DNA from 2 places in the Tumebacillus algifaecis genome. Region 2 is predicted to be linked to the other one. Evidence: predicted binding sites of a transcription regulator. Region 2 holds the regulator's gene; the other holds the start of a gene.
The links. The regulator LexA, encoded in region 2, represses DNA repair genes until DNA is damaged. The targets are predictions, from matches to a motif close to CGAACATATGTTCG.

Region 1 (5,500 bases), 2.0 Mb from region 2:
GAGGAACCGCCGTATTTGATCACGACGATTTTTCCGGCGAACTTTTGAATGTAGGGCAATGCCTCAAGTAAGACGTGTGCTTTTTCGGCCGGAGAAAGTGTTTCTGTTACCATGTCCACACTCCCCCCTTACGTCCGATAGCTGGCGTTGATACGCACATAGTCATAGGTCAGATCGCAGCCGTATGCGGTCGAAGCGGCATCCCCCATGTTCAGATCGATCGTGATTTGCACCGTGTCGCCCAGCAGATGCGCTTTGGCGGCCGCTTCGTCGAAGTTCAGCCCCATGCCCTGCGCCGCGACCTGCACTTCTCCGAGCCAAATGTCAACGCGCGCCGGGTCGAACGGTACGCCTGCGTAACCGATGGCCGCCAAGATCCGGCCCCAGTTCGCATCGGCGCCGAAGACTGCCGTTTTGACCAACGAGGAACCGACCACCTTTTTTGCGATCTGGGTGGCGACCAGTTCGCTGACCGCTCCGTTTACTGCGACTTGAACCAATTTGGTCGCCCCTTCGCCGTCGCGGGCGATGTCTTTGGCCAGTTTTTCCGATACATAGCGGAACGCCTCCACAAAGGCGAACCAGTCTGGGTGCGTCTCGTCTAAGCTCTGATTTTGCGCGAGTCCATTCGCCATGACCAGCACCATGTCGTTCGTCGAAGTGTCACCATCGACGGTGATTCGATTGTACGTCTGGTCGGTCGTGCGGCTCAGCAGGGACTGCAAAGCGGACGGTTCCACTTTCGCATCGGTGGTGACAAAGGCGAGCATCGTCGCCATGTTCGGATGGATCATCCCCGACCCTTTGGCCGCACCGCCGATCGTGACCGTCTGCCCGTCGATGGTCAGTTGCACGGCGACCTGTTTCGTAAAGGTGTCGGTCGTCAACATCGCTTCAGCAAACTCGTCGCCACCAAGCTCCGAGAGCCCAGCCGCCGCTTGCTCGATGCCAGCTTTTAACGCCTCCATCGGCATCTGTACCCCGATCACCCCGGTCGAAGCGATCGCGACCGCATGTGCTGGCAGTCCGAGTTTTGCGGCGGTGTGCTGTTGCATCTCCTTAGCGTCCGCATCGCCTTTCGCGCCTGTACAGGCGTTGGCGTTGCCCGAGTTGACGATGATCGCTTGCAGATAGGGCAGCGCTTGCAGTTGCTGTTCATTTTGTGTGACGCAAGCTGCGCGCACTGCATTTAGCGTAAAGACTCCCGCTGCTGCGGCAGGCACAGCGCTGACCAGCAGACCGACATCCTTTTTCTTGCGCTTGATCCCAGCATGCAGACCCGCCGCTTGAAAACCGCGCGGGGTTGTGACCGTCCCTTCCGCCAGTAACGTAAAGGCAGCGTTTGTTACCATCATGTTCACCATTGAATCCCCCTTGTGGTTGCTAGAAGTAGACGGGTGCGGTGCGCAACCCCGTCGTTTGCGGCAGGCCGCAGAGCAGGTTGGCATTTTGGATCGCCTGACCTGCTGCGCCTTTGATCAAATTGTCGATGACCCCGATCACCGTCACTCGCTTGGTGCGCGGATCGACCCGCAGGCCGATGTCGCAAAAGTTGCTGGTGCTGACATCTTTGGTCGCTGGCATGTTCCCTTTTTCACGTATGCGGACGAACGGCTGGTCGCGATACGTTTCTTGGTACAGCGCAAGCAACTCTTCTGTCGAAACGTCGCTGGTCAGCTTGGCATAGGAAGTGGTTAAAATGCCGCGCGTCATCGGCACGAGATGGGTCGTGAAGGAAAGGGTGACTTTTTCCCCGCAATGCTGGGAAAGCACCCCTTCGATCTCCGGGATGTGCTGATGCACGCCGACTTTATATGCTTTAAAATTTTCATTGACTTCAACAAAATGCGAACTTGGCGATACCGCTTTGCCCGCACCGGAAACGCCCGATTTGGCATCGACGATCAGCGTGTCCGGATCGATCAAGCCCTGTTGGACCAAAGGAAGCAGCGACAACAGGGTTGCGGTCGGATAGCAGCCGGGATTGGCGATCAGGCGAGCTGTCGCAATCTGGTCTGCATAATATTCTGGCAGACCGTATACGGCCTGTGCGAGCACCTCAGCGCTCGGCGGCGTTTTCTGATACCACTGCTCGTAGTCTGATTGGGACAGCCTGTGATCGCCCGCGAGGTCGATCACTTTCAAACCTGCGCCCAGCAATTCCGGCACCAGACCGGTGGACAGCCCGGACGGCAGTGCAACAAACGCCAAGTCGGCCTTGAGAGCCAGCTCCATCGCCTCTGCCCGTTGCAATGGTTCGTGTACCAACCCTTGCAAGTGCGGGTATACTTCGGTCAACATCGCACCTGCCTGCGAGTCGGACGTGATCGCTGTCACGTTCAACTCCGGGTGCTGCATCAACAGCCGCACCACTTCCAATCCTGTATATCCGGTCGCCCCGATTACGGCAACGTTCATCCACGCTCACCTCGTCTTGAATCTTGGTCTCACAATATGAATTATTATACATACATATGCATAAACAAGCAACAAAAAACCCTTCCAAAACTTTTTGGAAGGGCTGCAAAAGGGTGTGGAATCCGTCGTGTGAATCCCAGAGAGTGTTGTTATGCCAAAACTATTCATCCGTTCCTAAGTGTTCCTAACGAATCATGAATAGTACCGAATTAGCTCGGTTTATCCTTGTGCTGGTGAGCTATTTTCCCATCTGTTCATAACCGTTCATAATGACTCTGTTAGGAAATTGGTTAGGACAAGCAGTTCGAACAAAAAGACCCCGAAACGGGGTCTTTTTAATGGAGAGGTGGGTTGAGTGGTAGCTTATTCGCAAACGGCCACGGTGGATTCTGTTCCGTTTCGATAAACGGATCAATCGGGTTCGGGTCGCAGGCAAGAGAATTGGTGCTATGATCGCTATTCGGAAACGGTGGTTTGAACTCGCCACAGGACAGCCGACCGGGCGGGTCATACGAGATGAAGGGGTCGGTTGGGTTCTGATTACCAAAAAGTAGGTCTACTTGATACGGATCGAAACGGAAGTTGTTCGGCCCGATCGGGATAATTTCGCCGAACTTGATGGAGGAAGGTCCGGGTCCGACAAACTCGCCAACCTTGTTCGGGTCGGGCGGTTTGACCTCGCCACACTCCAAAGGACCGGGCCCAGACTGACTGTATCTGCTCCACGGGTCGGGAGGAACATCACTGAACTCCATGCCGTCCGGCGTACCCGGCTTCACCTCACCAACATGCGTCGGTTGCGGAGGGACGTTGTTATACGGAATTGGCGGTGCATCCATGAAGCGAAAGTCTGGCCCCGGTGGTGCCACGCTGTTCCGGCCCGGATGCTTCAGCTCACCAGCTCCGAAACGGAAGGGATCAGGAGGGACATTGTAACCCGGCGGGTTTGGCCCCCACTCTGAAGCTAGGTATTTTCCCAGCGGACACGGATCAGAGGCAAAGCCAGGTGGTGTTGGCCCCGGCTCCATTGAAGGATGCGAGCCAATAGGATCTGGTTCGATCGGTTTCCCTAGTGGGCCCTGAGGAAGCAGTTCACGAGGAAAATCAGCGATCATCGGAGTCGGCGGTAAGATTTGCGAGCGAATCATCATCAACACCTCCTAGTAGTAGTAAGAAGATTCGGGAGATGCGCAGTGCATTCCTGCAAGACTTTACGCCTGCATCAGCTCCTGAAACCTGCTCTCTCGCCTGTCTCCTGCGTATTTCTATCCACGCATAGAGAATTTCACCGCCAACGCGAAAAACCGCGCAGAAAGCCTCCTAAGCGGTTTGATAAACATTCCTCAGTTGTCATAGAATAAGAACATACATTCGCAATCAAAGGAGACGCCATATATGCAACGAGGCAACAAGCTATGGGAAGGCAACCGCATGATCCTCCCGGAACACAGGCGAGTCATGATCGAGATGGAGATCAGGAAAGAGAACTTCGTCGAGAGGCCAGTTTTGGACGAGCACGCTCATGAGGAGATACAGCGGACCATTTCCGATGCAATGGAGGCGGGTTCACTTGTGACGCTGCGGGTGTGGAAGTCCGGTCGTATCGAAGAGGTGAGTATGGTTCCGAAATGGGTACGAGTTGATGTGCTGAAAGGTCATGATCTGGCTGGGAAAGTTGTAGGTGTGGAGTTGGCAGGGATCGTGGGGGTGGATTAAAGAAAAAGAGGTTCTCGGAGAACCTCTTTTTCTTTATGCACTAGGATTGCTTTGCCCATCTAGGGCATCCTCTAACATCTGAAATAGTTCTTTATTTTCTTGCAATAGAGTATCGTTTTTTGCTTTTAATGCTCGGTTCTCTTCTTCGACGAGATCGGTGTACGACATTACCGGAGGATATGCTTTGTATCCTCCGTAATTATCATCTGGATATAGGTTGTGCTCTCGATCAATCCAAACCAGATAAAACTCGTTATCGACCATAAACCCATAAACTCTACCCTTTGATTTTCCCAAACCAAATTGAAACGCTGATTCATGCGCTTCATCCAAGATATCAACAGGCACATTAAACTTATAACCCTTCTCTTCGACAGGTATAGGATGGAATTTGTAATGCCGTCCAGTCGTTTCGAGCTGTTTCCTTGTCAATTTTGAAATTTCCTTCAAATGATCGATAAATAGCAGAAACCAAGGGACGTCAACTTTGGGACTTCCTAAATTAAAGGCTTCCTCAGACCTGTAATCCAGATGCCAAAAGGAAAACAAAATTCTATCCTCATGGAATTTCTGGATTACTTCCCTGTTGGAAGCCTTGTTGAACTTATTCTGCTCTTTTCCAACGATCCTTTTGGCGATTGCATCACGATTGGGAAGTTTCTTCTTAGTCATTCTGACCTTCTTCGTAAACTCGTTGGTAATATTCCCGAATTACTTCATCTCGAAGCCTGGTATTACAAGCTGCAGTTGCAGGAAGACCCGCACGTGCCGCAAGCCAAGGGGTTTCTTGATGCGAAAGGTATTCCAACTCGTCACCCGTGAAGTCCCCATAAGACTCCCAAATGTCCTCCAAGAACGAGACTACATCATCTTCAAATTTAGGAGCGGACCCTACAACAGGAATCGGTCGCCATCCAAATGATTTATATTCCTGATAAAGCCCTGGATCTACTGGACCATGAATCCAAGCCTCAAAACGATTGTTAATGAGCTTATCCTTGTAGAGTGTAAGGTACCAGGAATACGCATAGTAGCAAAGCTTTTGGAGCTTCTTGTGAGTCATCTCTTATTTAGTGCGGAAAAATAGCGCAAGATCAGAAATATTAATTTTAGGCATGAGTCTTCCCTTCCAATCTTTGATATAGAAGATTTTTGCCATCATCACCAACTCCTCACATACCAGTTCTCTCCATCATATTTATTTCCAATACGAAGGATGAATATGGAGTGACGCTAACATTGGATCAGACTTTGTAACTCCATTCTACTATAATAGCTATGAAAATAATACTACAAATGTTAAATTTTTATACCATTTGGTATTGTTTTGTATCAATTGGTATTGTTCTGTCCTAATTAATCCACT
Region 2 (5,500 bases):
ACGCTTCGTCCGTAGCTTGTTGGTTGTTCCAATAACCGGAGAACACGTGCTGCCCTCGAATCAATAGCTCACCCGTTTCCCCTGGAGCTACATCTTGTCCCAAACCATCGACCAGCCGCACCTCGTTGTGCAACATCGGCAAGCCGACACTGCCGATTTTTACTTGGGCGAGATCAGGATGGATGTAAAAATTGTTCGGGCCCGCTTCGGTCAACCCGTAGCCTTCTTTGAATTGCAAACCTTTCGCCCGGTACGCCTCATAGATGTGGAGCGGACAAGGCGCACCGCCTGAGAGAAACGTATGCATCGTCGCGGACTTATAATCCGAAAATTCGGTAGATTCTATCAACATGTGGTGCATGGTCGGGACGAACAGCGCGATCGTGCACCTTTCGCTTTCCAACACTTGAAGCACCGTAGGTGGATCAAACTGGTCACCGATCACCGCCGTGCCGCCCATGTATAACACTGGCATCAGCAGCGCATTCAGCCCGCCTGTGTGAAACATCGGCAGGTAGACCGGAGTCACTTCTTGCTCGGTCAAGCCCCAAGACGCCACCGTATTGATCGAGTTCCAAAGCACCGCTCGATGTGACAGCACGACTCCTTTTGCTTGACCTGTCGTGCCACCTGTATAGATGATCGCCCACGCCGCTTCCGCATCCACTTCTGTCGGTCGATACGTCTGTGCCCCCTGTTCGACCACCGTCTGGTATTCATCCTGTGCCAGAATCAGCGGCACCAAGCCGCTCAGCCTCTCCCCCGCTGCTGCAAAGCGATCATAGCAGACCAGCAACTTCGGCGTACAATCTGCCAGCACATAGGTCAGTTCCGCATGTGAAAAGCGGTAGTTGAGCGGGACGAAGACAGCGCCCGTCTTGCCTGCCGCAAACAGCAGTTCGAGATAGGAGGCTGAGTTGGGAGCCAACAGCGCAATCCGGTCACCAGGCCCGATACCCTGTTGTTGCATCCAACTGGCCAGTCGGTTCACACGAAGGTGCAACTCCGCATAGGTGAGGCGCAGGCCCGTACCCGCCTCGACCACCGCCGTCTTGGCGGGAGTGAGACGGGCGCGGCCTTCCAGCCATGGAAACCGCGCCGTCCCCATCAGAAGCTCAAGCCTCCATCGACAGCAAGCACCGCGCCGTTAATAAAGCTCGCTTCATCGGAGGCCAGGAACAGATAGGCATTCGCGATGTCGCGCGGCTGACCGAGGCGGCGCAAAGGGGTCTGTTGCTTCATCACATCAAGCACTTTATCCGGAACCTTATCGGTCATGTTGGTGGTGACAAAGCCCGGTGCGACCGCGTTGACGCGCACGCCTTTCGGACCGAGTTCTTTGGCCCACGTCTTGGTCATGCCGACCACCCCTGCCTTGGTTGCAGAGTAGTTGGTCTGACCGACATTGCCGTACTGAGCGACGACCGAGGCCGCATTGAGGATGACCCCGCTACCTTGTGCCATCATCACTTTAGCAGCCGCTTGGGTGCAAAGAAAAACGCCAGTCAGATTGATCGCGATCACCTGATCCCACTGCGCTTGCTCCAGTTTGACCAAAAAACCGTCGCGGGTGATGCCAGCATTGTTGACGAGAATGTCCACACGGCCAAAATGTTCAACAGCAGCCGCTACGACCTGCTCCGCATCATGGGACGACGACACGTCCGCTTTTATAAAATGAGCCTCTGCGCCAAGTCCGCGCAGCTCTTTAACGACAGCCAATCCGTTTGCTTCATCAAAATCGGCGATGATCAGCTTTGCCCCCTGTTGCGCGAACAAGAGTGCTGTCTCCTTGCCGATCCCGTTTGCTCCGCCTGTGATGATCGCTGATTTGTCCTGTAACCGCATTGATCGATCCCTCCATCATGTACACGTTCTAATGACACGTTCTGTTAATGAAAATTATACCACGCATTGTTACAGGGCAGTTGCAAGGGTCAAAACTCAGCCAAGGGTGAGCAAAATAAGAACTTACGTTTGTATCCGCTACCAACCTGTGGTATAATTTCATCAACAATGAATTGGCGAACATATTTTCCCATCATCATATAGTGCTCATACCATGTAGTTGAGGAGTGTTTCTTGCAATGATCAAGCTGTCCAAGCGGCAACAGGAAATCATGGAGTTTATCAAAAGAGAAGTCAAAGACAAAGGGTATCCCCCATCGGTTCGTGAAATCGGTGAAGCGGTCGGACTGGCCTCCAGTTCCACCGTGCACGGTCACCTCGCCCGCTTGGAGCAGAAGGGCCTGATCCGCCGTGACCCGACCAAGCCACGCGCCATCGAGGTGCTTGACGAGGACCAAGCGACCGACTCCCGTTTTGAATATTCGACCGTGATGGCCCCGATCGTTGGCCGTGTAACGGCAGGCTTGCCGATCACCGCGATCGAAAACGTGGAAGACTACTTCCCGTTGCCAACTCGCTTTGTTGGTGACAGCAATGTATTCCTCCTGAACGTCGTCGGTGAATCGATGATCGATGCAGGGATCTACGACGGCGACCTCGTCATCGTCCGCCAGCAAGCTACCGCACACAACGGTGAAATTGTCGTCGCCATGACGGAGGACGATGAAGCGACCGTCAAGCGCTTCTACCGCGAAGCTGATCATATCCGCTTACAGCCGGAGAACCCGACCATGGAAGCGATGCACTACCGCAACGTCACGATCCTCGGCAAAGTGGTCGGCGTGTTTCGCGGAATTATGTAAACCTACTATCCTTCCGCCCGCTTTGGGCGGTTTTTTTATTTGTCGATCATCCAACACAATCAAAAAAACCTGCCCACAAGGGCAGGTTTTTTACTTCTTAGTACATGGTCAAGTATTGGTTGCGCTCCCATTCGGTGACGGTTGTGCGGAACATATCCCATTCGATTTGCTTCGCTTCGACAAAATGTGTGACGACATGTTCGCCAAGAGCGCCGACCATGATTTCGTCAGCCAGCAGTTCGTCGATCGCCTCTTTCAGCGAAGCCGGCAAGGAGTGGATGCCATTTTCCAAACGCTCTTCTTCGTTCATGACATAGATGTTGCGGTTGACCGGATCGGCCAGCGGCAGATCGCGACGAATGCCATCCAGACCTGCTTGCAACAGCGCTGCCAGTACGAGGTACGGGTTGCACGCCGGGTCGGGGTTGCGGACTTCAATCCGAGTGGACAGACCGCGGGATGCCGGGATGCGAACGAGCGGCGAGCGGTTTTTTGCAGACCATGCGATGTAGCACGGCGCTTCATAGCCCGGAACGAGTCGCTTGTAGGAGTTGACCGTCGGGTTGGTGATCGCTGCAAAACCGCGCGCATGCAACAACACCCCGGCCAAGAAGTGTTTCGCAGTTTCGGACAAACCGAGTTCATCGCTTTCATCGTAGAAGGAATTGGTGTTCCCTTGGAACAACGACAGGTGGCAATGCATCCCCGAGCCGTTGATACCAAAGATCGGCTTCGGCATGAAGGTCGCATGCAGGCCATGTTTGCGGGCGATCGTTTTGACTACCAGTTTGAAGGTCATGATGTTGTCAGCCGCGGTGACAGCATCCGTATATTTGAAGTCGATCTCATGCTGACCGACTGCAACTTCATGGTGAGAGGCTTCGATCTCAAAGCCCATCTCTTCGAGCGTCAGCACGATTTCACGGCGGCAGTTTTCACCGAGATCCACCGGTGCGAGGTCGAAGTAACCGCCTTGGTCGTTAACCTCGGTGGTGATATTCCCTTGACCGTCGAGCTTGAAGAGGAAGAATTCCGGCTCCGGACCGACGTTCATCGTATCAAAGCCCAGCGCTTTTGCATCTTCCAGCGCGCGCTTGAGCGTGGAACGCGGGTCGCCTTGGAACGGCGTGCCGTCCGGCATGTAGATGTCGCAGATCAGGCGAGCAACTTTGTAACCTTTTTCCGTTTCCCACGGAAAGATCAGCCAGGTGTTGAGATCCGGGTAGAGGTACATATCGGACTCTTCGATGCGAACAAAGCCATCAATTGAGGAGCCATCGAACATCATCTTGTTATCCAACGCTTTCTCAAGCTGGGAGACCGGGATTTCGACGTTCTTGATCACGCCGAGCAAATCGGTAAATTGCAGTCGGATGTAACGCACATTCTCTTCTTTGGCCATGCGTTTGATGTCTTCTACTGTGTAGCTCATTTCTGGTTCTCCTCCTCAGGCTCCATCCTCATGCGGGATGAATGCTCTATGTTTATTTAATGGAAAAACCGCGATAGGTCGCCAGCGTTGAACGGGTTGTTACCCGGCATCGCCGGACGGCGCAGCATTTCCTTTTTCAACATGTCGCGCAGTTCACGATCTGATAGATCTCGTTTCACATCCTGTGCGATCTGCTGCACCTGTTCTTTTGGCGTAGCAGGCAACAGATCGGAAGCGGTCTTGGCAGGTCCAAGCACCGTCTTGATCCCGGCAATGTTCAGCCCTTGGTCGATCAGCCGCTTGATCTCAAGCAAGCGTTCCACGTCATTGAAGGAAAACAATCGCTGATTTCCATCTGTACGTGCTGGCCGGACCAAACTGTGCTGTTCATAGTAGCGGATCTGTCGGGCGGTCAGGTCGGTCAGCTTCTGGACGATGCCAATCGGGAATAGGGCGAGATTGCGTCTGATTTCGTCGTTCATTCACATCAACGCCTCTCCTTTGATAGCCTTATTATATGTCGTGTCAGGTATAGGTGTCAATGCATGTAAGGAAAGTTGACATGAAAATTTTTGAGATCCTGGCAACAGACAAAAGACCATGTCGGAAAGGGAGGCCCCTCCCCCATAACATGGTCTTTTCATCCACTTCCTATGTCAGCTTTTTACAACAAGCCTTTTTCTTTCAGACCAGCCACTGCCGATAACACGGCTACTTTGGCGTGGGCGTACGTTAAGCCACCTTGGAGGTAGCCGATAAACGGTTCACGGATTGGACCGTCAGCCGACAGCTCGATCGATGAGCCTTGAATAAACGCACCCGCTGCCATGATCACTTCGTCAGCGTATCCAGGCATCGCCCAAGGTACCGGCTGGACATGGGAATCGACAGGTGCTGCCGCCTGGATCGACTGACAAAATGAAATGAGTCTCTCCCGCGACCCAAGCTGTACCGCTTGGATGATGTCGGTGCGCGGCGCCGTTGAAGCGGGATGTGTGATCAGCCCGAGCTCCTCAAACAGCCCAGCAGCAAATACCGCCCCTTTCAGCGCCTCCCCCACAACGTTCGGGGCGAGGAAGAAGCCTTGGAACAGCGTGCGATTCGTGCCGAGCATCGCCCCTTGCTCCGCCCCGATGCCCGGTGCGGTCAAGCGGCACGCGGCACGGTGTACCAAATCGGCACGCCCCGCCACATAACCACCGCTATGTGCGAGACCACCGCCCGGATTTTTGATCAACGAACCGACGATCAGATCGACGCCCACTTCGGTCGGCTCTTGACGCTCGGTGAACTCGCCATAGCAGTTATCGACAAAGACGATCACATCCGGCTTGATCTTCTTGACAAAGCGCACCAT

Region 1: a site for LexA is predicted at 3,779-3,792, ahead of CIG75_RS18875 (YolD-like family protein). Genes of this name have one in related genera too.

The regions. Positions count from the first base shown of each region.
Region 1 covers NZ_CP022657.1:4,252,285-4,257,784, forward strand. The annotation lists gene argB (acetylglutamate kinase) at 1-113, opposite strand, end outside; gene argJ (bifunctional glutamate N-acetyltransferase/amino-acid acetyltransferase ArgJ) at 129-1,355, opposite strand; gene argC (N-acetyl-gamma-glutamyl-phosphate reductase) at 1,384-2,418, opposite strand; gene CIG75_RS20875 (hypothetical protein) at 2,754-3,257, opposite strand; gene CIG75_RS18875 (YolD-like family protein) at 3,814-4,134, shown strand; gene CIG75_RS18880 (hypothetical protein) at 4,168-4,806, opposite strand; gene CIG75_RS21665 (Panacea domain-containing protein) at 4,799-5,197, opposite strand.
Region 2 covers NZ_CP022657.1:2,274,468-2,279,967, reverse strand. The annotation lists gene CIG75_RS10105 (class I adenylate-forming enzyme family protein) at 1-1,108, opposite strand, end outside; gene fabG (3-oxoacyl-ACP reductase FabG) at 1,108-1,848, opposite strand; gene lexA (transcriptional repressor LexA) at 2,088-2,711, shown strand; gene glnA (type I glutamate--ammonia ligase) at 2,809-4,143, opposite strand; gene CIG75_RS10085 (MerR family transcriptional regulator) at 4,200-4,625, opposite strand; gene CIG75_RS10080 (methionine gamma-lyase family protein) at 4,808-5,500, opposite strand, start outside.